Regions from separate parts of the Planococcus notacanthi genome, predicted to be linked through region 3. Evidence: riboswitches for the same ligand, from Rfam matches in the RefSeq annotation. Region 3 holds a riboswitch; each other region holds the start of a gene.

What was found. A riboswitch is a leader RNA that binds a small molecule or an ion and turns the genes downstream of it on or off. The one in region 3 is predicted to bind lysine.
Region 1: it holds a riboswitch for lysine, as region 3 does, so the genes downstream of both, QMA01_RS06670 (aspartate kinase) here and QMA01_RS16155 (Na+/H+ antiporter NhaC family protein) in region 3, are expected to answer to the same signal.
Region 2: it holds a riboswitch for lysine, as region 3 does, so the genes downstream of both, dapA (4-hydroxy-tetrahydrodipicolinate synthase) here and QMA01_RS16155 (Na+/H+ antiporter NhaC family protein) in region 3, are expected to answer to the same signal.

What each region holds. Positions count from the first base shown of each region.
Region 1 covers NZ_JASDCQ010000001.1:1,358,472-1,369,210, forward strand. Annotated here, with positions in the region: gene sdhA (succinate dehydrogenase flavoprotein subunit) at 1-829, opposite strand, end outside; gene QMA01_RS06665 (succinate dehydrogenase cytochrome b558 subunit) at 875-1,489, opposite strand; gene QMA01_RS06670 (aspartate kinase) at 1,868-3,106, opposite strand; lysine riboswitch at 3,247-3,422, opposite strand; gene uvrC (excinuclease ABC subunit UvrC) at 3,460-5,256, opposite strand; gene trxA (thioredoxin) at 5,311-5,625, opposite strand; gene QMA01_RS06685 (electron transfer flavoprotein subunit alpha/FixB family protein) at 5,783-6,748, opposite strand; gene QMA01_RS06690 (electron transfer flavoprotein subunit beta/FixA family protein) at 7,172-7,945, opposite strand; gene QMA01_RS06695 (enoyl-CoA hydratase) at 7,966-8,739, opposite strand; gene QMA01_RS06700 (TetR/AcrR family transcriptional regulator) at 8,757-9,341, opposite strand; gene QMA01_RS06705 (AMP-binding protein) at 9,437-10,739, opposite strand, start outside.
Region 2 covers NZ_JASDCQ010000002.1:373,162-383,900, reverse strand. Annotated here, with positions in the region: gene QMA01_RS09415 (TraB/GumN family protein) at 1-856, opposite strand, end outside; gene ypfJ (KPN_02809 family neutral zinc metallopeptidase) at 988-1,833, opposite strand; gene QMA01_RS09405 (SAM-dependent methyltransferase) at 1,891-2,502, opposite strand; lysine riboswitch at 2,609-2,787, shown strand; gene dapA (4-hydroxy-tetrahydrodipicolinate synthase) at 2,915-3,805, shown strand; gene QMA01_RS09395 (STAS domain-containing protein) at 3,851-4,690, opposite strand; gene QMA01_RS09390 (GGDEF domain-containing protein) at 4,811-5,749, opposite strand; gene QMA01_RS09385 (alpha/beta fold hydrolase) at 5,762-6,562, opposite strand; gene QMA01_RS09380 (YsnF/AvaK domain-containing protein) at 7,008-7,820, shown strand; gene QMA01_RS09375 (YsnF/AvaK domain-containing protein) at 7,966-8,763, shown strand; gene QMA01_RS09370 (Yip1 family protein) at 8,815-9,462, opposite strand; gene QMA01_RS09365 (SDR family NAD(P)-dependent oxidoreductase) at 9,631-10,530, opposite strand; gene QMA01_RS09360 (SDR family NAD(P)-dependent oxidoreductase) at 10,559-10,739, opposite strand, start outside.
Region 3 covers NZ_JASDCQ010000005.1:141,028-151,766, reverse strand. Annotated here, with positions in the region: gene lipA (lipoyl synthase) at 1-457, opposite strand, end outside; gene QMA01_RS16165 (methionine/alanine import family NSS transporter small subunit) at 601-732, opposite strand; gene QMA01_RS16160 (sodium-dependent transporter) at 748-2,268, opposite strand; gene QMA01_RS16155 (Na+/H+ antiporter NhaC family protein) at 2,465-4,039, opposite strand; lysine riboswitch at 4,148-4,330, opposite strand; gene QMA01_RS16150 (bifunctional metallophosphatase/5'-nucleotidase) at 4,402-5,745, opposite strand; gene QMA01_RS16145 (sulfite exporter TauE/SafE family protein) at 5,758-6,585, opposite strand; gene QMA01_RS16140 (DUF72 domain-containing protein) at 6,585-7,445, opposite strand; gene QMA01_RS16135 (DNA alkylation repair protein) at 7,620-8,300, shown strand; gene QMA01_RS16130 (hypothetical protein) at 8,637-8,822, opposite strand; gene sufB (Fe-S cluster assembly protein SufB) at 8,982-10,379, opposite strand; gene sufU (Fe-S cluster assembly sulfur transfer protein SufU) at 10,400-10,739, opposite strand, start outside.

The DNA.
Region 1 (10,739 bases), on a different contig from region 3:
GATATTTTTCTTCAAGGAAATACCAAGGCTTGCCGTCCTTGTATGTCCAAATACGTCCGCCTTCCCCACGAGCTGATTCTGACATTAAGCGCAGTTTATCGTCTCCTGGAATCGCTGTCGGGTGAATTTGGATAAATTCGCCGTTTGCGTAGTATGCACCTTGCTGATAGACGATAGAAGCCGCTGAACCTGTATTGATGACAGAGTTCGTCGATTTCCCGAAAATGATCCCCGGTCCGCCAGTTGCCATGATGATAGCATCTGCACGGAACGATTTGATTTCCATAGTCGTCATATTTTGAGCTGTGATCCCTTTGCCGACGCCTTGCTCGTCAAGAACAAGACCCAGGAATTCCCAGCCTTCGTATTTCGTGATCAGTCCGCTCACTTCGTAGCGGCGAACTTGCTCGTCCAATGCGTATAGCAATTGCTGGCCAGTTGTTGCACCGGCAAATGCTGTTCTGTGGTACATCGTTCCACCAAAGCGGCGGAAGTCCAAAAGGCCTTCCGGCGTACGGTTGAACATAACGCCCATGCGGTCAAACATCCGGATAATTCCAGGTGCTGCATCCGCCATTGCTTTTACGGGACGCTGATTCGCAAGGAAGTCGCCTCCGTATACAGTATCATCAAAGTGAATATCCGGGGAATCCCCTTCACCTTTTGTATTAACCGCTCCGTTGATCCCGCCTTGCGCACATACTGAGTGGGACCGTTTAACGGGAACGATTGAAAATAAATCGACGGAAGAACCTGCTTCTGCAACTTTAATTGCTGCCATTAGGCCAGCTAGGCCGCCACCGACGATCGTAATTTTGCCCTTCGCCATGTTAGTATTCACTCCTCTTTTAGTTCACCAATGATTGAAACATTCTTAAACGAATGCAAACAATGCTCTGATACCAATGATCGATAATACAATAAATACTAGAAGTGTGAAATATGTTGCATTTCGTTGAGATGCTTCGGATTGTGTGATTCCCCATGTAACAAGGAAAGACCAAAGTCCGTTTGATAAATGGAAGACTGCAGCCAAGACACCGACGATGTAGAATGCCAGCATGAACGGGTTGCTTAAAATGTTTTCCATCATGTTGAAATCAGCTGCAGCAGCTGCTCCGATTGCAACTTGGAATCTTGTTTCAAATACGTGCCAAGCGATGAAGACTACAAGGAAGACACCTGTATAGCGCTGTGCAACGAACAGAATGTTGCGCAAATAGCTATAATGGCCAGGATTGTTCTTCGAAGTAAACGCTATGTATAGGCCATAAAACGCATGATACAAGATTGGTAAATAGATGACAAAAATCTCCAGGAAAATGACGAATGGAAGATTAGCCATAAATTCGGATGCTTTATTGAATGACTCCACACCCTGAGTTGCAAAATGGTTGACGATTAAGTGCTGCGTTAAGAATAAACCGATAGGAATGATCCCCAACAATGAGTGCAGCCTGCGCATTAAAAATTCACGATTGTTATCCAAAATTTTACCCCCCTCAAAACATTGATTGGCAGCGTCCAGAGCAAACGAAAAATTGACGAAAGCACCTGAAGCCGCAACACCATCATGATACAAGAATATGACATATTTATTGTACTCCCCCCCTCTGAGAGCGTCAAGGCAACGAATCCCTTTTAAACAGATAGTTATTACATTAAAAAGGGGGACTTCACGCCGCATAAGGGGGAAAACCTATGTGAATGTAACCGTTTTATTAGATTTATGCGAAAAAGCGATTCTCTAATTGAGAATCGCTTTTTCAGCTGTTTCTGCTGTATTCCACTGTTGTCGGGATTATCGCAGCATTGCTATTGAGAATTTGAACATTTTGTGAATATTTTCACGTACACCGTTTTTAATTCAAGATATGTCTTGATGCACCTGAAGTTCTGAAAGTCCATAGGCCTCGTGCAAAGCATTTGCCGATTTCTTCATATCCGTTTCCGGCACTACCACTGAAATTTTGATCTCAGATGTGCTGACCATCTTCACTGGGATGTCTTGACTTCTCAAAATATCAAACATCCGTGCAGCCACCCCTGGATTTGATACCATGCCTGACCCGACAATGGAGACTTTCGATAGGCCGATTTCCACATTCATGGAAAGAAAGCCAATTTCACTTTGAGCTTCAGTCAACACGCGGCGTGTTTCTTCCAAGCTTTCCTGGCTGATGGAAAACGATACCGAAGGAGGAAATTCATCACTGATGCTTTGAACAATAATATCAACGTCGATCTGATTTTCTGCCAACTTGGTAAAAATATTTGCCAGCGATCCGTTAAACGGTTTTTTGTAAATGACAGTTACACGCGCTACCCCAGGTTCGAACGCTACACCTCTGACGATTAAGTTTTTTTCCACAGTGATCACCTCTTGTATGATTGTGCCAGGCTCGTCTGAATAACTTGCTCTGACCGATAATGGTACGCGATTGTTTTTTGCGAATTCAACTGCACGCGGGTGTAGCACACCTGCTCCCAGATTAGCGAGTTCGAGCATTTCGTCATATGAAATCTGTTCCAGCTTCCGTGCACCTGTTACAAAACGTGGATCGGAAGTGTAGACACCGTCGACATCGGTATAGATTTCGCATTTTTCAGCTCCGAGCGCTGCCGCAAGTGCGACTGCGGTCGTATCGGAACCTCCCCGGCCAAGGGTGGTGATGTTACCGATTTTATCTACCCCTTGGAATCCAGCCACTACACATAAATAACCATTGTCAAGCACGCGTTCAAGCCGTTCCGTGTGAATTTGTTCAATCCGGGCATTTCGCGGAACAGACTCTGTTTCAATTCCGGCTTGCCACCCCGTAAACGATAGCGCTTCATGGCCAAGCTTCTTAAAGGCCATAGCCAGTAACGAGATGGTAATCTGCTCGCCTGTAGCCAATAGCATATCCATTTCCCGTTTCGGCGGCTCAGCTGAGATTTCCCCTGCTAACCCAAGCAGCGTATCTGTTGTCTTGCCCATTGCCGAAACCACAATGACTACGCGTTTTCCTTTTTCTTTTTCTCGAATGGCTCTTTCTGCCACTCCAATGATTTTCTCAGGTGTAGCAACAGACGTGCCTCCAAATTTCATGACGATCGTTTCCATTCCATCCACTCCCACATTTAGTATGTGGCCCTCAACATGCCTAGCCAGGAAACAGCATAACTCCCGGGCAAAGACACAAAAAGAGGCAGCTCACCGCAACCGCGGCAAACTACCTCTTTTATCATGTACGAAAAACGTCCATGTGAGATAGCCCTCCAGAGATTGACTCTGACAGCTCTGCACTTCTTAAATGCAGAACCAGCATGCGAAACAGCAGTAAATACGCACACTTCGGCGACCGCCCCTTTCAACATTCTTCACGGATTCTGCAAATCTCCAAATGCTTACTATTGACGTTCGCGCCTCTATCATCACTTTTCCAAGTGATTCAATTATGGTCTTACGATAACATGTTATGAATCGCTTGGCAATGTCTCCTCAGCAAAATGCTGATTGATGGATGTCGCCAAAGCTAACGGGATTCCCGCTTGTTGAATATCTTCTATAGAAGCTTCTTTTATTTTTTTGACGGAACCGAAATGCTTCAGCAATTGCTGTTTGCGTTTCGGGCCAACTCCTTCAAGGCCATCCAAAGCGGACTGGATCGAATTCTTGCCGCGCAGCTGCCGGTGGAACGTGATAACGAAACGGTGGACTTCATCTTGAATGCGCTGCATCAAGTAAAATGCTTCGCTGGTCCGTTTCAACGGAACCACTTCAGGAGGTGAACCATAGAGCAATTGGGACGTTTGGTGCTTGGCGTCTTTTGCCAAACCGGCAATCGGAATCGACAAGCCGAGTTCATCTTCCAGAATTTCACGGGCTGATTCCATTTGTCCCTTGCCGCCATCAATGACAATCAAATCCGGCAAAGGCAATCCATCTTTCAAGACCCGTGAATAGCGCCGGCGGATCACTTCACGCATCGCTGCATAATCATCGGGCTTGGAAGCGTTTCGCGTTTTGTATTTCCGGTAATCTTTTTTAGAAGGCTTGCCGTCAATGAACGTAATCATTGCAGACACCGCATCGGCACCTTGAATATGCGAGTTGTCGAACGCTTCGATGCGCAAAGGCGTTTCAATGTTCATTGCTTCACCTAAATCTACGCATGCACCGACTGTCCGTTCTTCCTGGCGCTCCAATAGCTGAAATTTCTCTTTAATGGCAATCTCGGCATTTTTCTTCGCCAACGCCACCAAATCTTTTTTCTTGCCGCGCTGCGGAACGAGCACCCGGACTCCGAGCCATTCTTTCAGCATATCCGGATCGTCCGCTTCCGGAAGCAGAATTTCATTGGGCTTAACATGGTTCGGTTTTTCGTAAAACTGGCCAAGATAAGTCAAAAATTCTTCTTCCGGGTCCCGGTAAAGCGGGAAAAGCGAAACATCCCGTTCAATCAATTTGCCTTGGCGCACAAAAAAGACCTGCACACACATCCAGCCTTTATCGACCGCATAAGCAAATACATCGCGATTGGTGAAATCATTCATCGCCATTTTCTGTTTTTCCATAACGGTTTCAATCATCGAAATTTGGTCACGGTATTCCTTGGCCCGCTCAAATTCCAGATTTTCTGCCGCTTCAGACATTTTCTCGACCAATTCCTGTTTGACTTCACGAAAACCGCCATTTAGAAATTTGCTGATGCCGTCGATCATTTCCTGATAGGTTTCTTTTTCTACTGGCTTGACGCATGGCGCAAGACATTGCCCCAAATGATAATACAAACAAACCCGGTCCGGCATGGTATGGCATTTCCGCAATGGGTACAGGCGGTCCAGCAACTTTTTCGTCTCTGCCGCGGCATAAGCATTCGGATACGGACCGAAATACTTGCCTTTGTCTTTTTTGACATGTCTGGTCGTGATCAGCTTCGGATGGCGCTCACCGGTAATCTTTAAATACGGATAGCTTTTGTCATCTTTCAGCATGATGTTGTATTTCGGATCGTATTTCTTGATCAAATTCAATTCAAGAATCAGCGCTTCCTTATCGGAAGATGTCACGATGTATTCGAAATCCTCGATTTCATTGACCAAACGCTGGGTTTTTGCATCGTGGCTTCCCGTAAAGTAGGAGCGCACGCGATTTTTAAGAACTTTCGCCTTGCCGACATAAATGACGGTATTCTGGCGGTCCTTCATCAAATAACAGCCTGGTTGATCAGGCAATATTGCTAATTTATGCTGAATCAATTCGTTAGCCATCTTTTATCTCACCCTATTAAAAAACCGGGCACCATCACTGGACCCGGTTAAGAATTATGCGTGTTTTTCAACCAATTCAGCCAATGCTTCTTTTGGTCTGAAACCAACTACTTTATCTACTGTCTCTCCGTCTTTCATCAATAGCAAAGTCGGAATTGACATGATGCCGTAGTTTCCAGCTGTTTCCTGGTTTTGATCCACATCAACTTTTACGATTTTAACTTTATCGCTCATTTCAGCGTCTAACTCTTCCAGCACTGGAGCAATCATTTTACATGGTCCGCACCAAGTTGCCCAAAAATCTACTAAAACGAGTCCTTCTGATACTTCTTGTGAAAAGTTCTGATCTGTACCGTGTACGATTGCCATGAATAATTCCTCCTTATGATTAAAACCAAACTATATACAGAGTATAGCATGCGTTAAAAACAACAGCTATTTATTTGCCTACTCTTCCATTACCCGTCAATTGGGTGCGTTAAACAGAAAATGGCGGCGAGTCTTGTAGACCCGCCGCCATCCAAAATTACATTACTTTCTTGAATTCTTCTGTCAGCATCGGGATGACTTCAAACAAGTCTCCGACAATGCCGTAATCTGCTACTTTGAAAATATTCGCTTCTGGATCTTTGTTGATCGCCACGATCACTTTCGAGTTGGACATACCCGCCATGTGCTGAATCGCTCCGGAAATGCCGGCTGCAATATACAGGTCCGGTGTAACCACTTTCCCTGTCTGTCCGATTTGAAGCGAGTAATCGCAATAATCTGCGTCACATGCGCCACGGGACGCGCCAACAGCGCCGCCTAGAAGATTCGCCAATTCCTGCAATGGCTCAAATCCTTCAGCACTCTTCACGCCACGGCCACCGGCGATGATGACTTTCGCTTCCGAAAGATCGACACCTTCAGAAGATTTGCGGACAACGTTTTTAATGATGGTGCGAAGGTTCGTGATATCTACAGACAATGAACTAACTTCGCCTGTACGCTCCTGGCGTTCAAGTGGTGCAATGTTGTTCGAACGCACTGTGATAAAGTCGATGCCTTCTTTCAGCTTCACTTTTTCAAATGCTTTACCAGAGAAGATCGGGCGGATAAAGACAGCTTCATCGCCTTCGCCTTCAATATCCGTTACGTCCGAAATCAATCCAGCCTGCAACTTGGAAGCGATTTTCGGTGCCAGGTCTTTTCCGACTGCTGTGTGGCCAAAGACAAGGCCTTCCGGATTTTCCTGCTCAACGACTGCCATAAATGCTTGGCCATAGCCGTCAGATGTGTATGACTTCAAGTGCGGGTGTTCTACCGTTACGACACGGTCTGCTCCGTATGCAATCAATTCAGCACCAAAATCAGCAACCGAATCCCCAATCAGAACGCCTACTACTTCTCCGCCGCCAGAAATTTTCTTGGCAGCCGCAATTGCTTCAAATGAGACATTACGCAAAGCGCCTTCACGCGTTTCGCCCAAAACTAATACTTTTTTCGCCATAGTCCGTTTACCCCCTAAGTAGATGTGAAAATTATATGGAACCATTACTTGCTGTCAGTCGAATGGGAAGTAGCCTATTCTTCGGGATGCAATCCACTCTGGCTGTGCGGCTGAAAACATGCCGCTTCGCCAGATCGTCTTACCCCTGTCAGAGCTGAATGGGCACCTTCGCTTTCTTTGTCCAGACTCCGGTACCCAACTTTTTGGGTCATAAGCCAACCCAACTGTGCGGCAAAGAGCGCCACTTCGCTGGTTTGTCTTATGCCCGTCAGAGCTGAACGGGCACCTTCGCTTTTCTTTGTCCAGACCCCGGCACCCAACTCTTTGGGTCATAAGCCAGCCCAGCTGTGCGGCAAAGAGCGCCACTTCGCTGGTCTGTCTTATGCCCGTCAGAGCTGAACGGGCACCTTCGCTTTTCTTTGATTAAATAACTTTTGCTTCGTTGCGCAATAGTCCGACCAATTCTGTCACTTGGTTGGAAATGTCGCCTTCCAGAATACGGCCAGCCGCTTTTTTCGGCGGCAAGTAGATTTCAATCGTTTCAGTTTTAGCTTCTACATCGTCTTCTTCGATATCCAAATCATCCAATTCCAATTCTTCAAGCGGCTTTTTCTTCGCTTTCATGATACCCGGAAGTGATGGATAGCGAGGCTCGTTCAGCCCTTGCTGAGCAGTAACTAGAAGCGGTAAAGATGTTTCCAATTCTTCCGCATCCCCTTCAATGTCGCGGACGATGGTAACTGTTTCGCCTTCGATGCTCAAGCTGGTGATTGTCGTTACGTAGTTGATGCCAAGCAAATCAGCCACACGTGGTCCGACTTGTCCAGATCCGCCGTCGATTGCTACATTCCCTGCTAGAATCAAATCAGCTTCTTTATCTTTCAAGTATTCAGCCAGTATGTACGCAGAAGTAAACTGGTCCATTTCTTCAACATCGTCTTCTGTATTAATCAAGACAGCTTTGTCAGCGCCCATCGCAAGTGCGGTACGCAGCTGCTTCTCTGCTTCTTCATTGCCGATTGTGACAACTGTCACTTCGCCGCCGTGTGCGTCACGCACAGTGATGGCTTCTTCAATTGCGTACTCATCGTATGGATTGATGATGAATTCCGCTCCGTCTTCCTGGATTTGTCCACCTGAAACGACGATTTTCTCTTCTGTGTCAAACGTACGTTTTACCAATACATAAATGTTCATGAACGTAAACCTCCCAAGTATTATTTCCCTTTAAAATGTGCTTCACGTTTCTCCAGAAATGCCTGGATTCCTTCTTTTGCATCTTCTGAAACAAAAACAGTTCCAAAAGATTGTGCTTCTGCATTTACGCCTTCATGATAAGACGCAGGCTTTGTGTACTGCAGCATCCCAATCGCCGCTTTAACGGAAACCGGGCTTTTCTTCGCAATTTTACGGGCGATTGAAAGCGTTTCCGTTAACAGTTCTTCTTCAGCATAAGCCCGGTTAGCCAAACCATATTGTGCAGCTTCGGTACCGGAGATCGGATCGCTCGTCAACAGCATTTCAGCTGCTTTCGCCGAGCCTACATATCTTGGCAGGCGCTGCGTCCCAGCAAACCCGGGTATTAAGCCCAGTTGAAGCTCCGGTAATCCCAGTTTAGCATTTTCAGTGACAAATCGCATATGGCAACTCATCGCCAATTCCAATCCGCCTCCTAATGCCGCTCCGTGGATCGCCGCAATCACAGGCTTATGGAAGGTTTCAACCCGTTCAAAAACTTCCTGGCCGCTCGCTGATAATTTCGAAAATTCTTCTCCTGAAGATACTTGCGTAAACTCCTTGATGTCAGCCCCTGCAGAAAAGAATCTTCCTTCCCCATGCAAGACAATGACTCGAACCTCTTCATCATTCTGAACTTGGTTCAACAATTCATCAACTTCCAAAATGAGCGAACGCGACAGTGCATTTGCCGGTGGACGATTAATCGTCGCGACAGCTACTCCGTCTTCTTTTTTCCAACTGATAAATTCCATCCAATGAGCCCCTTCCTTTAAGCCCGCATACCTTTCAGCAGCAAACGCTGAACTTGTGGTGCGAGTTCGACTAAATCATATTTATGATCATTCATCACCCAAGTGGTGATGGTCTCATCCATTGTACCAAAAACCATTTGCCTTGCTAAACGAATATCCATAGATTGATCAAATTCTCCATCTTCCATGCCTTTAACCAGAATCTGGTCCATCAGCTTCAAATACTCCCTCAGCACATTATTGATTTTCATGCGGATTTCGTAATTGGATTGGCGCAGTTCAAGCTGTGTGACAATCGCTAAATGGATGTCACCAGCCAAAAGTTCAAAATGGCTTTCGATCATTAATCCCAATTTGGATGCAGCATCCAAGTCACGTGAGATAATCTGCTCCAGCTTACTGACGAACACGCCCATCTTTTCCTGGAATACAGAAATCAAAATGTCTTCTTTGTTTTTGAAATACAGGTAAATCGTTCCGTCGGCTACCCCGGCCTGTTTAGCTATTTTCGAGACTTGTGCTTGATGATAGCCATTTTCAGCGATGACAATAACGGCCGCATCAATGATTTGTTTATATTTCGGCTTATCCTTTTTTACCATGTTGTCACCACCCAAAAAAATATGAAAATATGAATGGCGATTCATTCATATTTTCATATTATAGTTTATTCAATAATGTGTCAAGCTATATTCGATTAAGATGGCACTGCTTCGTTCTGCTTGGCAATTTCTTCGTCCACTAGTGAACGGCGCAGAATTTTCCCAACTGCTGTTTTTGGCAGTTCTTTACGGAATTCGTAAATGCGCGGCACTTTAAATGAAGCAAGATGCTCACGGCAGTAAACATTGAATTCTTCCTCAGTTACATTATAGCCTTCTTTTAGCACGATGTATGCTTTTACTGTTTCCCCGCGATATGGATCCGGTATACCCGCTACTACACATTCCTGAACAGCTTCATGTTCATATAGCACTTCCTCGATTTCACGCGGATAAATATTGAAACCACCAGCAATGATCATGTCTTTTTTGCGATCGACGATAAAGAAATGACCTTCATCGTCCATATAGCCAAGGTCTCCTGTCAATAACCAGCCATCGACGATTGTAGCAGCTGTTTCTTGAGGTTTGTTCCAATAGCCTTTCATTACCTGAGGCCCTTTGATGGCGATTTCACCGATTTCCCCATTTGGAACCGGACTGGTTGTGCCTGTCTGGAAAATCTTGCAATCCGTATCCGGATATGGAAGACCGATTGACCCTTTTGTCCGTTCGCCCCAAACCAGATTCGAGTGGGTGACCGGTGACGTTTCCGTCAAACCATAGCCTTCCACCAATTTCCCGCCGGTCAATGCTTCAAATTTCTCCTGCACTTCAGCCGGCAGTGGTGCTGAACCGCTCAAGCAGGCTTCGATGGAAGACAAATCGTATTTGGCAATATCGGGGTGGTTCATTAAACCGATATACAAAGTTGGTGCTCCAGGGAAAAGCGTCGGTTTTTGCTTGTTGATCGTCTTCAATGCCGTTTCCGGATCGAATTTCGGCAGCAATACCATTTTATTTCCTTGCATAACCGATAAAATTAAGACGGTCGTTAATCCGTAGACATGGAATAACGGGATGATTCCGATGATTGTCTCTTCACCATCTGTTGTTTTATACAGCCAGCTGTCGCACATTGTAGCATTGGAGATGATGTTCTTATGCGTCAACATAACACCTTTTGGAGAACCAGTTGTTCCTCCTGTGTACTGCAGCAATGCCAAATCTTCATCGAAATCAAATGGCGTTTCTGCTACAGTCGGCTGCGCCGTTTTCATGATTTCTGTAAACAAGTGATTAACGCCCCGATGTTCCACTTTCACATTCATGCCATATTGTTTTTTCTGGATAAACGGATAAACCAAATTTTTCGGGAATGCCAGGTAATCCTTGATGCCTGTGACGATGACATTTTCCAGATCCGTTTCCTTCAATACTTTCGAAATCCTCGGGAAC
Region 2 (10,739 bases), on a different contig from region 3:
CAAGGCATGCCGTCCACAAAATCCAACTGACGGTCTGGTCGATTCCTGCTGCCGGGTTATTCATGAAGGTGATGGCAATCATCGCCACCAGCGCCAACGGAATGGTCCAGCCGATGACTTTTGGCCATTTTGATTTTGGAGGAACTTTCGATAATTCCGCCAAATCGTGTTCATTGTGGACTTCTTTTACAATCCCAGGAATATGGGCAGCACCAAGAACCGCCACAATTTTTTTACCCGGCGCTTCTTTGATCTTCTGCGCCAGATACTGGTCGCGTTCATCGATCAATGGCTCTTTCAGTTTAGGGAAAGACTGGGTGAAATCGTTCATGACTGCATTTAAGGTATCTTGTGACTTCATCTTCTCCAAGTCTTCTTCAGAGATGGTTTCTTTGCTGAAAATGCTGAAGAAAACCGAAGTTAATAGCTGGGCCTTGCCCATGAAGCCGATATTCCCCCAGATGCGTGAAAATGTTACTTGGATATTGCGGTCTGCCAGCACAAGTTCCGCTCCGGCTTCTTTAGCGGAAGCGATCCCCTGGATCATTTCCTGGCCAGGCTTGATGCCGAACTGATCTGCTAGGCGGTTCTGAAACGAGGAAATCGCCAAATTCATCAAGAGCAGACTGGCTTTCTTGTCTTTGATGACTTTGAAGATATCGGTCTCTTTCCACTTGCTGCCTTGCATGACCGATTCATAGCGCTGCGCATCCAATTCGATGCACACCGAATCAGGCTGCTCCGTTTCAATAACTTCTTTCACTTGCTCTGCACTCACTTTCGATACGTGTGCAGTCCCAATCAAAATCAATTCTTTTCCTTCATATTCTATGCGAGTAATATTATCTTGCGTCATGTTGTACTTCCTTTATAGAACTGAATTTCTTTCCATATACAAATGAAAAGACTGTCTATTCTTTATAATGGATTACAATAGCGAAAATATCAATGCCGCACCCTTGGATTTCCACTAAAAGAAGGTCCGGGTCATAAATCAGTGGCATTAAAAGTGTCGCCTTCTTTCAGGTTGCCGGCTTGGAAGCCTTTGTAGAACCAGCGCTTCCGTTGCTCTGAACTCCCATGGGTAAAGCTCTCCGGCACTACATAACCGCGTGAACGCTGCTGAATAGTATCATCCCCCACCGCACTCGCCGCTGTCAGCGCTTCCTCCAAGTCCCCTTCTTCCAAATAGCCCATGCCTTGCGCATGATGCGCCCAGACACCTGACAGATAATCCGCCTGCAACTCCAGGCGAACCTGTAATTTATTGTATTCTTCTTCACTCAATTGATTGCGCAGAGGCTGCACTTCTTCCATAACACCTAGCAAATTCTGGACATGGTGCCCAACTTCATGCGCCACTACATAAGCCATGGCAAAATCACCCGGCGCCTGGAACTGGGTCTGCAATTCATTGTAGAAACTCAAATCAATGTAGAGCTTGTAGTCGCCTGGGCAATAGAACGGTCCGACTGCTGCACCTGCCGTCCCGCAAGCGGATTCAACACTTCCGGTATACAGCACCAATGTCGGTTCCACATATTCCATGCCTTCCTCGGCAAAAACTTCTGTCCAAACTTCTTCGGTATCCGCGAGGACAACTGAAACGAATTCAGCCAATTCCTCTTCTTCCTGTGTTGCTTCATAAGGCTGGTTTGACGTTGTTCCACCTGAGCCTCCCAATTGGTCCAGGATGACACCCGGATCGCCACCTAAAAACGCTACAAGCAGCACAATCAGAATACCGCCGATTCCGCCGCCTGCCACCATTGCACCGCCTTTGCCTCTTCGGTCTTCTACATTTCTACTGGCTTTTCTGCCTTTCCACTCCATAGGACTCCCTCGTTTCAAAATGCTTTTTGTTTACCCATACCCGTTGCAACGCGTGTTCTAATCCACTTCATGCAAACGGTAGATTAAAAAACGTTCCCGGAGATCTTTATCGAAACCAGGCAGCTGAATTTCTTTTGCCAATTCAAAAACGGTACGTGTCTCCAAAAAATCACTGTAATCCTGTGAAGCAAAAAATAAGATCACCTCGATTGTCCTTGGACTTATCTCGGCAGACCGTATGATTTCATTGATAAATGCAATGAATATCTGGACAGAAAATGGATTAAAAAAATAAAATACAGTGTCCCGTGCCGTTATTGGGTAATCCTGTGCAAGGCAGTTATAGAACGTCACCTTCTGCTCAGCGTTTTTATGTTTTTTCACATATTGTCTTTTATTTTCAAGGGCCTTTGCATAAAATACGGGATTCATTTCGATTCCAGCTGTTTCTGATCCGAATACATGATGGGCATAAAAATTCAATCTCCCTTTGCCACAGCCCACATCCACCAGACGGCCACCGGGAGACAGGCTGTAGTTTTCGAACAACCTGTCCAGCAATTTGTAAGGAGTCGGCTCATAACGGTTGTGGTGAAGGGAATCCGTAAAGCCCCGCTGATTTCCACTGGTTGTGATATTCAACCGGCGGTCGTATTCCTGCTCTTTCATCCCAAATCACTCCTTCGGTATAAAATTTTACTCTGATGACCTTGCAATTAATAGTGGAATTTGTTATAGTACAGCTAATTCAATATTTCTTGCTCCAGCTTTTATGGAGTAGGATAGAGGCGCAAAAACCATCAGTACGCAAAACGAGGAGTATGAGCTCCGTTGACGTTTGCCGAAAGGGGGATTTGCCGAAGTGGCGGAAATCTCATGTTTCCGTGCGCTGGGTCTGCATTCAATAAATGCAGGACTGTCATATAGGGAACTATATGGAGGGCTATCTGATGCACAGGAACGATTGGTAAACATTGTTTCTACTGCAGCAACGAGTCCCTCGTTGCTGCTTTTTTGTTTATTCCTGACTAGGCCCCTCACCTCTAAGCTACGACAAAAATTAGAAAAGGGTGTGTTCTTTATGAATTTTGGCCAAGTAATTACAGCAATGGTGACGCCATTCGATCAACATGGAGACATTGATTTTCCGGCAACACAACAATTGATAGAGCATTTGATAGCAAACGGTTCAGACGGCCTGGTCGTCGCAGGGACAACCGGAGAATCTCCGACTTTAACGGCAGAGGAAAAAGTTGAATTGTTCCAGTTTACCGTCCATACAGTAGCCGGACGGATTCCAGTCATTGCAGGAACAGGTTCCAATAATACACGCGCTTCCATCTCCTTGACAAAACAAGCAGAAGAAACGGGCGTTGATGGCATCATGCTGGTCACACCATACTATAACAAACCTTCACAGGAAGGCATGTTCCAGCATTTCCAGGCGATTGCCGCGTCTACAAGCCTGCCGGTCATGCTCTACAATATTCCAGGACGCAGCGTGGTCAATCTATCTCCGGAAACGATCATTCGCCTGTCCAAGATCGACAATATCGTTTCTGTTAAAGAAGCGAGTGGAGACTTGGACGCAGCTGCAGAAATCATCGAAAAAACAGCGGATACATTTTCTGTTTACAGTGGAGACGATAGCTTAACAATTCCAATGCTGTCAATCGGCGGCACCGGCATTGTCTCAGTTTCCGCGCATATCATCGGCAACGATATGCAGGACATGATTACCAGCTTTAAAACAGGAGATGTAAAGACCGCGGCGGCTATCCACCGCAGATTATTGCCGACAATGAAAGCATTGTTCGCTGCGCCAAACCCGTCTCCGGTCAAAGCGGCACTTACGCTGACTGGTGTTCAAGTCGGCGGCGTGCGCTTGCCGATGATTCCATTGACCGAAGAAGAAACCATCACCTTGCGTAAGGCATTGCCTGACGTCCATTCCGAAGCCGTCACTAACTGATACAAGATAAAAAACGCTGAAGCCCAGAGCTTCAGCGTTTTTTCATCAATTGACTTTCATTTGTTCCAAAACCCGCTTCAAGCTGCCGCCGACCTCCAGCACTTTCAAGTCAACTCCGATCTCAGTTAACGTTGTAGCGATTTCGGGACGGATTCCGGTTAAAATCGAGCGGACACCAACCAATTTCAACGACTGGATGATTTTGAAGATTTGTTCAGCTACCATCGCATCCACGCGCACCACTCCTGATAAATCCACAATCAGCACGCTGATTTTCAACTGATTCGCGGCCAACAGTGTTTTCTCCAGAATATAATGGGCGCGGTCAATTTCAATATTCCCCACTAAAGGCAACACTGCGATGTGGTCACTGACCGGCACGACGGGGGCTGAAAGCTCCAGAAATTCCTTCCTGGCTGATTTCAGTTTCCGCTGGTACGATGCTGTATAGGCTTGTGTATATGAGTATGCCGCATGGTCCAACAAGGAATGGAAAAATTCCATGACATCAAAGAGAAGCTGCAGCTCCATCTTTTTGTGGACCGCTTCTGTCTTGATGACGGTTCCGATATGTTTGCGGTAAAGAGACGTTTCCGCCAACGCATCTTCCAGCGATCTTCCGGTTTCAAGAAAGAAGTTTCCCGTCTCTTCTCCCCACTCTTGAATATCTGCATAGACCTTTCGAACGTCGCAGCTATTGCTGATCGACTCTCCGATCAGTTCCACAAAATGGATCCGGGTCTTAGTGACAGTTTCGATAAAGGCTTTGTTCGTTTCAAGCTGTGCTGCCGGAACATTTTTCACCACTTCTTCATAGACCAATTGAGCAATTAATTCCTTATCCTCGCTTACCCGTCCACCCAACAATCGAATATCTTTTTCCATCGGAATCCCCCCAAAGACGAAGACATTTATATATGCCTATTATAGCCTTTGCTCCAAAGAATGTAAGGGTTTTATTTTATTGATTTAGCTGGATGGAAATTGGAGAGCCAAAGCAATTTTTTATTCGTCTCCAACCACACAATTTCTGCCCTTGGCTTTGGCTTTGTAAAGAAATTCGTCCGCCCGTGACAGCAAGCTATCCATTCCTTCTCCAGCCACATAAACCGCAGCACCGATGCTGACAGTGATAGGGACATGCAGCCAGTGGGCTGTTTCCATATGCTTGCATAATGCATTGCCCATGGCCAGGCCGTCCTTCAGTCCAGCGTTTGGCATGACCACCACGAATTCTTCACCGCCGAGCCGAGCCACGATATCAGCGGATCCGGTTTCCGCTTCCAAACGCCAGGCCAGTTCCTGCAAGACCGCGTCGCCCATCTGATGGCCATGTGAATCATTGACCTTCTTGAAATGGTCAATATCTATGACCAACAAGGCCACTTCCCGGCCAGTTTCAGCCTGAAGCAAGAGTTCTTCCAATTGTTCGGTCAGGTAACGGCGATTTTTCAATCCCGTCAACGGATCTGTTGTAGCCAGTTGCTGCAGTTTGAAATTAAGGTCCATCAATTCTTGCTGTTTGCATTCCACTTCATTCATTACTGTTTTCAGCTTTTCGTATGCTTCGGCCGTCTCACGGTTGACCTTTTCAGCATTGCGCTTTGCCAGCAGCAATTCCTTTTCATACTCCCCGCGGACACTCATTTGAATCAATGCACATTCGTAGGAGCCGTCGCGTTCTATCGTATTCATCAAGACAGGCAGGGAACCCGTCTCGCTTTTCAATGTCAAAAACATTTCGTTTACAGTGCCATGCATTTTGATGGAAGGAGTAAAGTAGGTCTGGAAGTAAACCCGTGAAGCGACTGTCAATAAATCATGCATGTGCTTCGGTTGTTGCGCACCTGTCATGAGCTGCAAGGTTTTATTCATTTCCACGATGCGCAATTCATGATCCAATATCAAATATCCACATGGCGCTCGATCAAGCTGCTGTTCCACTGTCTTCTCTCCCTACTCCGCCAAATAGGCCTTGATGTGTTTCACTGTTTCATCAGAATCGCTTAAATGCGGATTATGGCCAACTGCTTCCATCACAATCAGTCGGCTCCCCTGGATGTGGTCGTGGACATACTGCCCGACTTCCGCCGGTGCAATAGCGTCGAACTTGGTCTGAAGAATCAGCGTGGGTACAGCCACTTTATCCAATTGATCGCGAAGATCCGTAGTAAACGTCACTTCAGCAAATTGCCGCGCAATCATCGGATCATTCGAGCATAAAAGATGTTCAAAGTCTTCGGCGAGCTCAGGACGCTGCTCATTCTGCATGACGACCGGCGCCAAGTATTTAGCCCACTCCATATAATTGGTTTCCATCATATCCAATAATTCGTCAATGTCTGCCCGTTCAAACCCGCCATTATAGCCAGGCTCATTCATATAGTAAGGAGAAGGTCCGATCATGACCATTTTCTCCATCAATCCAGGTTGCTCAATTGACGCCAGCATACCGATCATGGCACTGACAGAATGGCCGACAAATAGGAATCCTTCCATCTCAAGTGATGCACAAACCTCCAAAAGATCCTGTTTGTAGCCATCCAAAGTGCTGTAACGCTCTTTGGAATACGCTGTCTTGTCACTGTTTCCAGCTCCTACATAATCAAAAGTGACGACCCGATAATCCTGTTCGAAATTGGTAATCGTATTATTCCACACTTGTTGATCACAGCCAAAGCCGTGTGCGAATACTATTGTTTTTTTCCCTTGTCCAGTCACTCGGACGTTATTGCGTTGCAAAACATCAATCCCCATTGTCATCCCATCCCTTGTGAACTTGCCGCCCTAAGGCTAAATTCGAATATATAAAAGTAAAATACGCCTTAATCATAGCATTAATAGTTCAATCTTACTGTTTATAAAGTAAGGATTCCCTTAATTTTATCGATTCCATTCTTTTGTACCGCCATCTTATACAATTAAAAGAAAGCAGATAAATATCTGCTTTTCAAATGAAACCGAGAGTGCTTTATAGTCTCTTTCTATTCATTTGATAAGATTTTTATTTTATAAAATAGTTGTGTCTCCGGAATTGTTCCGGTGCCTGGCACCATGCAGTTTCCAAGCATAGTCATCCGCACAGAAAAGAAGATGTTTCAATCCCTCTCCTACTCTTCCATGGTTTATTTCAAAAAACTACGGGGTAGACAGACAGTACCTTACTTCACAGGTGATTTATCACTATTAGGAGGAATTGACAATGACAAACAATAAAAACACATTTATCCAAGCATATGACGTACAAGCAGAAGTTCTGCATAAAATAAGCGAATTAAAAGCACAAGGCTATAACGAAGAAGACATGTATGTAATCGCGAAACATGACGATCAACTGTCCATGGTCCAAGGCCAGACGGACGTGCACTTAAACACACAAGAAGACGATAACTTCATGGGCAAATTCAAATCGTTCATTTCAGGTGAAGATTCCACACGGGATGCATTCACTCAAATGGGATTAGGCAGCGGCGAAGCGGATGAATACTACCGCCAAGTCGAAAATGGCAAGCTGGTTCTTTACGTGAACAGCGACTATGGCACTTCTTATAAGCAATACTCGGGCGCGCAGACAGCAACCGGAACGGCAACTGCCGGCAGCCATGAAGAAGAGGAACATTTGCGCCTTCACGAAGAGCGTTTGAATGTCGACAAAGAACGCGTACAGACTGGCGAAGTGAATGTCGGCAAACATGTGGTCGAAGAACAGCAGACCATCGAAGTACCGGTTGAGCGCGAAGAAGTATATGTGGAACGCCGTGCGGTCAACGAGGAAGTTTCACCGGGCACAGGCGGATTGGCGGATAAAGGCGTCTATGACGATGGAGATTCTATTCATGTTCCGGTTTCCGAGGAACGCGTGGAGGTCAGCAAAAAAGACGTCGTCAGCGAAGAAATTGTCGTCGGCAAACGCAAAGTCCAAGATACCGAAGTGGTGAATGAAACCGTCCGCCGTGAAGAAGCGGATATTGACGAAAACGTAAAAGCGAAAAAAGACGGACGCACTTCCCTATAAAAAAACAGCAAAGGCGTCTCCGGATGATTTCTCCGGAGACGCCTTTTTTTGAGCCTGGATTCCTGAAGGTTTATCCAACATGCGACTAAGGGTAAATTAGCATTAACAAGTATTTTGATGCAACTGACATGGGGGGGAATTAACTATGGAGAAAAAGGGAAACAAACTTGTCGGACTTTTCAATGCAGAAGCACAAGTATTGATCCAAATTGGTGAATTGAGAGCAAAAGGACATGAAGAAGAAAATTTATATCTTGTAGCAAAACGCGACGAACAGATTCCTTTGCTCATTGAGCACACCTCTGTCCATGTCGATACAGAAGACCGAGATAATTTCAAAGGCAAATTCATCGCTTTTTTATCCGGCGAAGATATTACGAAAGATGCCTTCAACCGCATGGGTTTGGACGCAGACGAAACTGATTACTATTTCCAGCAGGTGGAAGCTGGAAAGCTGCTTTTATATACGGACAGCCTGCCAGTTATTGAACCGGAAAGAACCATACCAGCTGATTCAAAAGATGGCCATCCTGGCGAGGAGCAAAAACTCGCGCTGCACGAAGAACGCTTGAATGTTGAAAAAGAACGTGTGCAGACTGGCGAAGTGCAAGTCCAAAAGCAATTGGTGGAAGAAGACAAAGAAATCCAAGTACCGGTAGAGCGTGAAGAAATCGTCATTGACCGGCGACCAGTTTCTGAAGGTACAGAAGCCGCAGAAGACGAGCAGGTGCTGTCTCCAAAAGAAGCTTATGAAAAAGGAGACGCCATCTACATCCCCCTTTCTGAAGAGCGTCTGGACATCGGCAAAAAGAAAGTGGTCCGTGAAGAAATCGTCATCGGCAAGCGCAAAGTCAAGGACGTCCAGGTCATCAATGAAACCGTGCGCCGGGAGACGGCGGACATTGAAGAAAACGGCACAGTCCATAAAACCGAAAAACCATAAAAAAAATAAGGCAGCCCTCATGGCTGCCTTATTTTTTTACGGTCAATTTAATTAATTGGCTCCACCCACTGCAGGAAGAAGCATCGTAAAGAATAATGCGATCAGCCCGATAATTACACCGATAACCAGAACTGTCGGAATCATGATGACGAAAAAGCCTTTCCAGGCAGAAAACCTGTGTGCTTCTGCAACCGCCTTGCATTGGACAAAGAAAGTCCAAGCAGAGATGACCCCAAGGATGATCAGGAAGACCAGCGAAAGAAAATCAGGTTCAGCGAGCAGCATGTCATCTGCTTGCAGGAAATAGGTTTCCGGCAACAGCAGCATCCATAAAAGGATTATCGGAATAAGCCAGATCTGTGGAATCAGCCCGGTCAGAATTGCCCGGAACATTTCCGTGTAGGTGCCTTTCCCTTTAAACAGCTTGCCGATCAGCAAATAGATACCGGCGCCGATGACCGTGCTTACCACCACGCCAATTGGTCCGAAGAAAAGAGCAATCAGGATCATTCCCCCGACCGGCAGGAATTGTTCTGAATCCAGGCTGCTGAGCAGGCCGGCAGCAAACCCTGCAAGGACGATCAACAGGAAAATGAATCCGGACGATTTTTCTTCAATTACATGGCGCACTGCAGCACGAGGCCGGGTCCAAATGGCCGTAAACGGGTTTAGCTTTTCATATTTTTCAACATCATTCAATTCTGTCTCCACCTTTGTCTTATTGTTCTTCCTTTATTCAAATATACTGGAAGAATAATGTAAATGATAGAACAAATCTCCATTAATAATTAAAAAACCAGATTTTTACTGATGCAAAAAAAGAAGATCCCTCTGGTGAGTGGATCTTCTTTCATTTAAGCCTATCTCTTATTCCCGTTTCATCCGCTCCCGGATTCCGCCTTCCACTTCCGTTCCTTTTTCCATTGGAATATAAAGGCTGCCGTTGGTCGGGCCGGCCGGCGGTGCATCTTCAATCACTTTTTGGACAAATTTCGCGTTCATTTTTTCAGTAGCACCCGGCAGAATATGGCTGGAAACGGCCGACGCTTTGGATTTCGCACCGACTGCCACAGTTTCCTGCGGCTTATCGATCAAGCTAATGATTGCCTCAATGACGATTTCCGGGTCATCCATCGGCTTCATTTCAGCGGCATGCCCTGTGTAATTTCCCGTATGTTCAAACCAGGGTGTATCAGTCGCCCATGGCAGGACAGTACAGACATGGATATCATCAAAACCTTCCAGTTTCACTTCTTCATTCAACGCGGCACTGAGCCCCAGCACAGCATGCTTGCTGGCACTGTATCCGGTGTAATAAGGAAAAGCGATTTCGCTTGTGATGGAACCGATATTAATGAGGATGCCCCGTTTCATTTCTTTGAAATGGCGTAAGGCAAAGTGGCTGCCATTGATGGTGCCTTTGACATTGACATCGACCACCCGCGCCAAGTCTTTGACTGGGATTTCAGTGAACGGACCAATTGCGCCGACTCCGGCATTGTTGATCCACACATCAATTTTCCCAAAATGTGCCAACGCTGTTTCGAAGAGATGCGCCACTTCCTCTTCCAGGCTGACATCTGTCCTCACCGCAACCGCATTCGGCCCCAGTTCTTCTGCCAGCTTTTCAAGCAGGCCCACCCGGCGTGCGGCAAGCACGACATTGGCGCCTTGTGCAGCCAGTTCCCTTGCGACACCTTTTCCAAATCCACTGGAAGCACCGGTGATGACCACGGTCACCCCTTCATGGGATTTCTTTTTTGCCATTTTCATTCCTCCTCAGTTCTGCATTCAGTCATGTTTTGGTTTTCAGCCGCTCACGCAAATCACCTGATACGCTTGTCCCTTCAGGACTGGATTCGTATAGGCTGCCGGATGTGGGCGGAGCAGGAGGGGCTTCCTGGATCATATTAAATAGAGTGCGTCCGGTCGATCCTTTAGTCGTTTTCGGCATCAGCGAACCGGCAATCGCAATA
Region 3 (10,739 bases):
CCAGATTTTCATAGATTCCACCCATATCAGATGGCAGGACTTCAACAGTTGTAAATGGGTTGGCTCGTTTAATCGCACGTATTGTCTCTGCAAACACAGCAGAGCCGCCATCTTTCAAATCGTCACGTGCGACTGCCGTGATGACCGCATGTTTCAGGTTCATCATTTTTACAGAAGCGGCTACCCGTTCCGGCTCCTGAAGATCCAACTCATTCGGCAACCCGGTTTTCACTGCACAAAAACGGCATGCTCTTGTACAGACGGCACCGAGGATCATGAACGTAGCGGTTCTCCGCGTTCCCCAGCATTCATGGATATTCGGACACCTTGCTTCTTCACAGACTGTGTTCAAGTTATTTTCTCGCATCATTTTCTTCAAATCGGTATAGTTTTCATTGGTATTGAGTTTAATCTTTAACCAATCGGGCTTTCTAAGATGTTCCTGCTTTGTTGACACGCACATCGTCCCCTATCTATCTGATTTATGGATGGAATCCGATTCTATTCCAAATGTATCATAAAGGCATGTTCCTCACAAGCTCACCTACTGCCATGAAAGCATAAAGAAACCCGGAAACTAGGAGTTTCCGGGCCTTTAAATTAAACGTTATTTGCAGCATCTCTTGCTTTATTCTTTTTGCTGCTTCTAACTGCATGAATGATGCTAGCAGCTAAGCCACCCCAAATGATGACCATCCCAATAATCATGACGACAATCGAACTTACTGTCATATGAAGCTCCCCCTTTTAATTGCGCTCGTCATATTCGCCTTGTTCTTTATGCCATTTACCGATAGAGAAGAGGATTCCAAAGATCAATGCAGCTGCAGCAACAGCCACACCACCTGCTAAGGTGAACATATCGGAATATCCTTCGTAATTTCCGGTTTCCGTTTCAAACTCTTTCAGGATATTCAGTTTCAAAAGTCCAAACATCATATAACCCAGAACGATTGGCGTAATGATTCCTAAGCTGAATTTCCACCAGGCGCCAAGTCGGATATCCGAGATTTCGTTGGCATGGCCTTTGAGAAGATCCGCTTTGCGGAAGACCCAAACAACCAGCACAACTTCCACTAATCCGATTGCTGCAACCCCAAATTGGTTAATGAAGTAATCTGCCAGATCCAGGAAGTACAATCCACCTTGTGTCGCAAACAGAATCGAAATCAAAGCAGCAAGTCCGCCTCCGAATAACACCGCTTTGTTACGGGAAATTCCAAATTTCTCAGAGAATCCAGCGACATAAGTTTCAGTAATTGATATTAATGAAGTCAAACCCGCAAGTGTCAGAGACAAGAAGAACAGAGTCCCGAACAAGCCATTGAATCCTGGAAACTCATTGATGATCTGTGGAAAAACCACAAAAGCAAGACCGACGCCTGCAGTTGCGACATCACCTACAGCGACGCCCTGCTGAGCAGCCATAAATCCAAGAGCTGCAAATATTCCAATCCCTGCTAATAATTCAAAAGCAGAGTTGGCGAATCCTGTGATAAATGCATTATTTGTGATATCTGATTTTTTCGGAAGATAACTTGAGTATGTGATCATGATAGCGAATGCTACTGATAAACTGAAGAAAATATGCCCATAGGCCGCTACCCAAACCGTCGGATTCAGTATGGCATCAAAATCTGGTTGGAAGAAGGCTTCCAATCCTGTCAATGCGCCATCCAATGTGACCGCTCGAATTACAACAGCAAGGAAAATGACCACCAATGTCGGAATGAAAATCCGGTTGGCCAGTTCAATTCCTTTTTTAACACCTGCCAGCAGAATCCCCAATGTAATGATCCACACCAATGCCAATGGAATGAATACACCCCAGACAATTCCGCCGGTCTGTCCCGGTTGAACTGTCAGCTGTAAAAAATCATTGAACAGGAAATCTTGTGTATCCGTACCCCATGCCTGATTGAAAGAAAATATAGTATAGCGCATTGCCCAGGCGATGATTACAGCATAATATACAGATATGATAAAGGACACAAAGACAGCCCACCATCCCATCCATTCCAACTTCTTGCCGCCCATTCTAAAGAATGACAACGGTGCTGACCCGCGATACTTATGGCCAATGGTAAATTCAAGTATAAGAATCGGTATCCCTGCAGTCAACAATGCAAATAGATACGGTATGAAAAATGCACCCCCGCCATTTTCATACGCAACATACGGAAAACGCCATATGTTCCCAAGACCTACTGCAGAGCCGACGGCAGCCATGATAAAGCCGGCACGTGTACCCCATTGCGAACGTTCCATCTCTCTTCCCCCTTTGTTTTCTCCCATTTTATTTACATAAAAATAGGAATTTTGATTATTTTCAGATTATTAGTTAATCTAGAAATAGTATACCGAGAGGCTCCTTTAATGTAAAGATGAAATCAAAATATTTTCTAAAAAAACTATTGCAGCAAAAGTAAAAAGGCAGAGAATAAGCTTCTCTGCCTTCTTTTACTTAAGCATTTTGTTGTTTTTCAATAATAGTTGTCCGTCGTGACCAGACAATGAATAACACTGCCAGCACCAAAGCCACTGTTCCTAATGACAGCAGCAAAGAACCGGTCAAACCTATGACAATATACCCTATTGCAGCAATGACTGCAGCTGTTAATGCATACGGTATCTGCGTTAAGACATGGTCCATGTGATTGCTCCCCGCTCCAGTTGAAGACAAAATCGTCGTATCGGAAATAGGTGAACAATGATCTCCAAACACAGCTCCCGCCAAGACTGCGGATAGCGCCGGCAGCAGCAGCGAAGGTTCCGCTTCAATCATAATGGTTCCAGCAATCGGCAACAGGATGCCGAATGAACCCCATGAAGTTCCTGTTGAGAAAGCCATGATTCCTGCGAGAACAAATAATAAGACTGGGAGAATTGAAGTTGGAATATTGCCATCAGAAACCACACCCGCTAGATAAGCGCCAGTTTCAAGAGAACCGATCAAAGAAGTCAAAGACCAGGCAAAGACTAAAATGAGTACGGCTCCTATCATTGATTTAAGGCCAGCCCAGATGCCTTTTCCAATCCATCCAACAGTAGCTGTTTCGTTCTTTTTCATCTGCAGAACATATAGAATGATCGACGTCAATGCACCCAAAATTCCGCCTGCTAACAGGGAAGCGGGAACATCGGTATTTTCAAAAATCAACCAAATATCGAAAACATGTCCAGCATTCTGATAACCCGTCCAGATCATCGCGCCTACAGTACCGACAATCAACAATAGAATTGGAAGCAATAGGTCTCTTACATGTCCATAAGAATGCGAAGGGAACTCTTCTTTCATTTCACCCGGTATGGTTTTCTTAGGGTCAAAAAGCTGTCCCTTTGTAATTGCCAGCACTTCGTGTTTCTTCATTTCCCCGAAATCCACATCCCGGATAGCTACAAAGAAAACAATCGCCAACGAAGCAACTACATAGAAATTCATCGGTGCCATCCACAGGAAGGCTTCTAAAGCGGAATATTCCACAAAAGTCTGGCCAGCCAAGATCGTAGCAACAATCCCTATGATTGCAGCTCCCCAACTTGAAACTGGCGAGATTACACAAACTGGCGCTGCAGTCGAATCGATGAAATAGGCAAGTTTCGCACGTGAAACTTTGTAGCGGTCGGTGATTGGGCGTGCAACCTGTCCGACAGCCAAAGCATTGAAATAATCATCGATAAAGATGACGATGCCTAAAACCACTGTAAGGACTTTTGCGCCTCTTCTTGACTTGATGCGTGTCGAAGCCCACTCAGCAAAGGCATGGCTGCCGCCGGATAAGCTGACGAATGCGGTGATGATGCCAAGCAATAAAAGAAAAAGAATGATAAAGACATTATAAGCGTTAAAGCCTTCGTCCCAAAAAATGATCGTAAATGATTTGACAAGCTCCTGTAAAGCATCAATTGGTGCAAACCAAGTCAAAATTACGGCTGCCGCGACAATACCTGTCCCCAGTGACAACAGGACACGGCGTGTCAATAACACCATAACGATTGCAATAATCGGCGGCAAAATCGAAAAAATCGTATTCTCCATGAAAACTCCTCCTTATTTTTTGATGGGTGAAAAATGAGACAAAAAAGGCCGACCTCTCCAGTTGGATCAGTCAGCCTTCTACAATTCGTCTGTGCGATACACATCAAACAACCCTGTAGCCCTCCATTTACGCTTCCGCCTAAATGACAGTATCATTCTTGTTCAGAATGATCCCAATCCAATTTCCGGAGACCCCAGAAAATCGATTTCGGCAAAACTTCCTTTCAGATGCGGTCAACGCGGTCAAACTCGCACATCCTACTGATCAGCTCTGCAGCCTCTACCCACCAATATATATTTCTTTGTTAGCATAGCCCAAAATACTGACAAAATCAAATGCCTTTTTAGTCTGAACATTCCTTCTACTTAAGGGCTTTGCTGTGAAAATACTGACTGAAAACATCCCGCAGGAACTCAGGCATGAAATACGTTTTAGGCGCTCTCTTTAAACTCGGGAAAAAATAACCGAATGTCAACATATCCAACGTCACCAGTTTATAGATTTGGTCATGCATCGCCAGCTGTCCATTGATATAAAAATGGTGATCAGTTATCTCCATATTCATATGAAGCATCTTCCCAAAAACCACACCACGGAATCCCATTCCTTTTAATTCAAGCTGTGGCCATTCCGCATTCAGCGATTGCAGGTAGATTTCTTTCAACTCCGCTCCACTCAGTTCGACAAGACACGGATTGATCGGATGTGGCAGCATTTTATGGAAATCATAGCGAGTCAGAGCACCTTTCGGCATATCTTGCATAAAAATTCCAGCATTAAAAAGCGCACAGTCTGCTTCCGTAAATTCGATCAATGCCTGTCCGAATAATAGACCCATCTCGGAGTCTTTAAACCACTCTGCTTTTAAGCTTTTCGTGCTGTGGAAGACCAGTTCCCCCAATTGCAGTTTTCCCTGCTCGACCAGGAATTCATCAAATCCTTCCTCCACTTTTCTTAGTTGGGAAGTCTCGATCAGTTGTGCAGAAGATTTCTCAAACTGCTCCTCTACAGTGACATGGCCGATATAAAAACCAAACTTACCAGCAGCCCCCATCAGCGTATTTCCTTGCCACTTCCCGTCATGAAAAATATGATGGGTATGAGCACCTAAAATAAGGTGGATCTGTGGACAAAGCTCGGCTAATAATTCATCTTCCTTAACACCAAGATGAGACAGGCAGACGATTAGATCCACTTCGTTTTCAATTTCCTTTACTGCTTCTATAATCGATTGTTTTGCATCGGTGATCTTCCAGCCAAGTTTCTGATAAAAGGGGGTGAATTCTGCAGTCGCTCCCACCAGTCCGATGCGTGTGCCATTTTTTGTATGAATAACGTGGAAAGGCTTTGCCCAATCCGGCCGGCGCCCTTGCAAGTCAAATAAATTCGATACCACTACCTCAAAATCCGCTTCAACATATAAATTATTGAGTTCGTCCTTGGACAAGGTGATGCCTTCATTATTGCCGATAGTAACGGCATCGTAATGCACTTCGTTAAGCAAAAGCACATTACCCTGGCCAGCTGTTCCTTCCGTATACGGATGCGAGCGATCAACGTGGTCACCAATATCCAGAATCAAACAAACATCGCCAGCCTCTTCATGCCAGCTTTTCCGCTCAGCGAGAAAAGACTTGATGCGCGGCCAATTCTTGAAATGGCTATGCAAATCATTGGTATGGTAAATATGAATGGTTTCGCTCATGAAAACACCTCTTTAAGAACTAAATATTCCTTCGTAAATCGATCGAAGCCCCAGAACCAGGAGCACTAGACGTAAAATAATGACCAACGTTTCGGAGTTAAGGTGTTTGTTTAGCCGAGCTCCGAGTTTCGCACCAATGTATGCACCTGGGACTACTGCCGCTGTGTAGATCCATGGCACATGCCCCAATGAGATGTGAGTGATGGAATTGATGATGGCTGATAAAAAGACCATGAACATCGATGTTCCGATCGCCACATGAGGCGGAAACAAAAACAATAGAATCATGGCAGGGACAATGATGGATCCTCCACCGATTCCGAAAAGCCCTGAAGCAAACCCCACAAAAAAGGTCAGCAGCAAAGCAAACCAAATAGGGTAACCATATATATATTCTTTCTGCTGCTTATCTATAAAAGTCGTCTGGCGGCCGTTATCAACAAACCAATGGACTTCCTTTAAATGATCTCTAATCAATAAAAGCAAAGAGAGCAGGACCAAAAGAATGCCGAAATAAAGATTGAATGAAGGAAGATCCAGGTTTTTATTGACAAAAGCACCGATTACCGTTCCCGGCGCACTGCCCGCAAAGAAAATGATACCACTTTTGTAATCGACCGTTCCGACTTTCATATAAGCCAAGGTTGAAGACAGACCAGTGAAAATCATCATAATAACGGATAAGCCAACAATTTGTTGAGGAGATAATTCAGGGAAAAAAGCAAAGCCTGTTCCAAGAAATAATAGTGCCGGAACCAGAATGACGCCTCCCCCTAAACCAATCAAAGCGCCTACGATACCGGAAACGATTCCGACAAGCGCCATGACGATAAAAACCATCAAAATTCACCTTCAAACAGATCCATTTGTTTCGGCGAAAGGCCTTCAAATGCCAAACCATTCATTTCCTGAAACTGTTTGGCGTCGCCTGCCGCATGACCTCCCGAATTATTATTGAAGATGACATAAACATTTTCTGTGGTGTCGGATAAAGCCTTTACGGCGCGGCTTATTTCTTCTAATTCTTTTTGATTGTAATCATAGAGATAGCGTACTTCACGCCATTTTTGGCCGTGCCCCGGATTGAGCCAGCCGTGCACATTACGGCCGTGAAGACGCAGCAAGACTTTGTCTTGACGTGTAGACACTGGAACAAGGGGAATGGAACCATCCCCTGCCTGTGGTTCATCACAGACTGAATGGATCAGATGGTTTTCTCGCAGAAACTCCAATGTCTTTTCGCTCATCCCTTCAGCATACCAGGATTGGTGGCGGAACTCGATAGCCATATCAAATTCCTTCAGTCGCTCCGTTATTTCACGAAGCTGGTCGACATTTTCTTTTTGGCAGTCAAACCATGGCGGAAACTGCAACAGCACCATCGCCAGTTTACCGGCTTCTTTCAATGGACGAATGGATTTGCTGAATGCATCAAACATCTCATCGCGCGTTTCAAATGGATTCTCTCCCCGCTGGTGGCCGGTCATGCCCTGATAAGCTTTTACCACAAACTGAAATTGATCAGGAGTTTCCTCAATCCACTTGCGGATATTCCGCTCGGGCTGTACAGCATAGAAAGAGGAATCCAATTCAACGATTGGAAAATGTGCACTGTAATCAATCAATTTTTCTGTTTTCTTTGAGCCTGGGCTATAGACATCCGGATGGTCTCCCCAACCCGTCAAACCTACATAGATCATTGTCCCGCCTCCATTTTTTCGTTATTATTTTATGATAGCATAGAAAAAAACCAGCGTCTTTATAATAGATTTCTGCCGATAGATTAAGCAGAACTGAGGGAATCTATTCTTATTATTCAGTTCCCTGCTTTTGGGTATGCTACACTTTCACAAAAGACTTGGGAGGTTGATTTGATGGAAAAACAGCCTTGGGACTCCAAAGGAATTATAAATAAGTTCGAAGCTCACCGCAACATGGAAATGGCCGCACCAATGGCTGCTTATATGCGCAATCAATTTGCTTTTTTAGGCATTAAAACACCTTTGCGAAAAGCTTTATTGAATCAGCAGTTCCGCGAATTCCATTTGCCCGAACGCAGGCATTTAACCGAAGAGGTATGGAAACTTTATGAGTTGCCGGAGCGCGAGTACCAATACGCCGCCATTGCTGTGCTTGAAAAAATGAAAACGCAGCTGACTTTGGAGGACCTGCCGTTTTTACAGCAAGTGATTGAAAGCAAATCCTGGTGGGACAGCGTCGACGCCATTGCACCGCGAACTTTGGGGCATGTTATTCAAACAGAACGCGCTGCCGGAACTCTTCATATGCTTAAATGGTCAAAAGCAGAAAATATGTGGACAAACCGCGCTGCCATTCTCCATCAATTAAAATATAAGCAAGATACCGATCCTGCAGCACTCAGCCAAATCATTTTGAAGCACGCTGGTTCTTCTGAATTTTTCATTCAAAAAGCCATTGGTTGGGCATTGCGCGAGTATGCTAAAACAGATTTGGAGTGGGTTCGGACTTTCGTTTTCGAGCACTCCCTAATGCCGCTCAGTAAACGTGAAGCGTTGAAGAATATTAAATACTAAAAGCCTTCGTTTCACAGGAAATCCGTTTCTGCTGTGTCTCTTCTCTTGTTAAAAATCCCATTGGTCATGCAGAAACGCTGTTTTTGTAATGACGGAAAATATCCGAATAAGATAACTGGGCAAAAGGCTTTGCCGCTTTCTGGTCGTTCGTCGGAATTGGCAATCGTTCATATGGATTTTCCATCGTTGTGCCAAAGTTTCTGATAGAACACGAGCTGTAGTGCGGTCCAAAAAAGTTGGCAATGGCTTTCGGCAATCCGAAAAAACCCGGCACCAATGCGCCGGGTTTTTTCCTATTCACTATTTTCATCGGTTAAGAAGTTTTATCTTAATGACTTAAAATAATCCGCCTAGCCCTTTTCCGCCAATTACGGATTTAGCCGATTCGAAAAGCTCTTTCTTTTCATTTTCATCGATTTTCCCGTCTTCATATGCTTGTTTGGCTTGTTCCATGACTTCTTTCGCCTGTCCTAAATCTGCATTGCTCAGTTTTTCTTTCAATGCATCGAATGTTTGACTCATGTCCTACATTCCTCCTTTTAAATTTAAGCTCTTAGTTCCTATACCCATTCTGTAGACCCTAAAACTGAAGAATCCAGCAATCGCCTCTTATTCCCCTGAAAGAAATAAAAATAACCCTTGGCATGAACAATGTCATGCCAAGGGTTTTGGATTAATCTATTAACCGATCGAGCCTTCCATTTCGAACTTGATCAAACGGTTCATTTCAACCGCATATTCCATTGGAAGTTCTTTCGTGAATGGTTCGATAAAGCCCATTACGATCATTTCTGTTGCTTCCTGTTCAGAAACGCCACGGCTCATCAAGTAGAACAATTGCTCTTCAGATACTTTCGAAACTTTCGCTTCATGCTCCAAAGATACGTTGTCGTTCAGGATTTCATTGTATGGAATGGTATCAGAAGTAGACTGATTATCCATAATCAATGTATCACACTCGATGTTTGAACGAGCGCCATCGGCTTTGCGGCCGAAGTGCACGATTCCGCGATACGAAACTTTACCGCCTTGTTTCGAGATTGACTTCGAAACAATAGAAGAAGATGTATTAGGAGCCAAATGGATCATTTTCGCTCCAGCATCCTGATGTTGTCCTTTGCCGGCGATTGCAATCGACAACGTCATGCCGCGTGCGCCTTCGCCTTTCAAGTAAACAGCTGGGTATTTCATTGTCAATTTCGATCCGATGTTGCCATCGATCCATTCCATTGTACCGTTAGCGTCAACAAATGCACGCTTGGTCACTAGGTTATAGACGTTGTTCGCCCAGTTCTGGATGGTCGTGTAACGGCAATATGCATCTTTCTTCACAATGATTTCAACTACCGCTGAGTGAAGTGAATTCGTTGTGTAGACTGGAGCTGTACAGCCTTCCACGTAATGTACGCTTGCGCCTTCATCGACAATGATCAATGTACGTTCGAATTGACCCATGTTTTCAGAGTTGATACGGAAGTAAGCCTGTAGAGGAGATTCCACTTTGATGCCTTTAGGCACGTAGATGAAAGATCCACCAGACCATACTGCAGTATTCAATGCAGCGAATTTATTGTCAGCTGCCGGGATGACCGACTGCCAGTATTCTTTGAACAGGTCTTCGTTTTCACGAAGAGCGGCACCGGTGTCTTTAAAGACGATCCCCATATCTTCCAATTCAACTTTCATGTTGTGGTAAACCACTTCAGATTCATACTGAGCCGATACACCAGCCAAATATTTTTGCTCTGCTTCTGGAATGCCCAACTTGTCGAATGTGCGTTTGATTTCTTCAGGAACTTCATCCCAAGAAGTCTGACTTGCTTCAGATGGTTTTACGTAATACGTAATTTCATCAAAGTTCAACGAACCCAAATCTCCGCCCCATTGTGGCATCGGCATTGAATAAAACAATTTCAATGCTTTCAGACGGGATTTCAACATCCATTCCGGTTCTTCTTTGATCTTCGAAATTTCTCTTACAATATCTTCAGTAAGTCCACGTTTGGATCTGAAAACTGAAACATCCTTGTCGTGGAACCCATATTTATAATCACCGATTTCCGGCATTTTTTTCGCCATCGTCGTTCCTCCGTTCTGTGTTACGATTTTTCTTCGTTTTGCACGCCTTTTTCCATGGCTTTCCAAGCTAAAGTCGCACATTTAATACGGGCCGGGAACTGAGAGACGCCTTGCAATGCTTCAATGTCACCAAGGTCAATCGAATCATCGTACTCTTTGCCAAGCATCATATCAGAAAAGATGCCGGAAAGCCGTAATGCCGTATCAATTTCCTGCCCCTTAACTGCCTGCGTCATCATCGAAGCTGAAGCCATAGAAATCGAACATCCTTCACCGTCAAACTTCGCATCTTTGACGATGCCGTCTTCGACCTGCAAAGTCAGATGGATGCGATCTCCACAGGTCGGATTGTTCATCTCG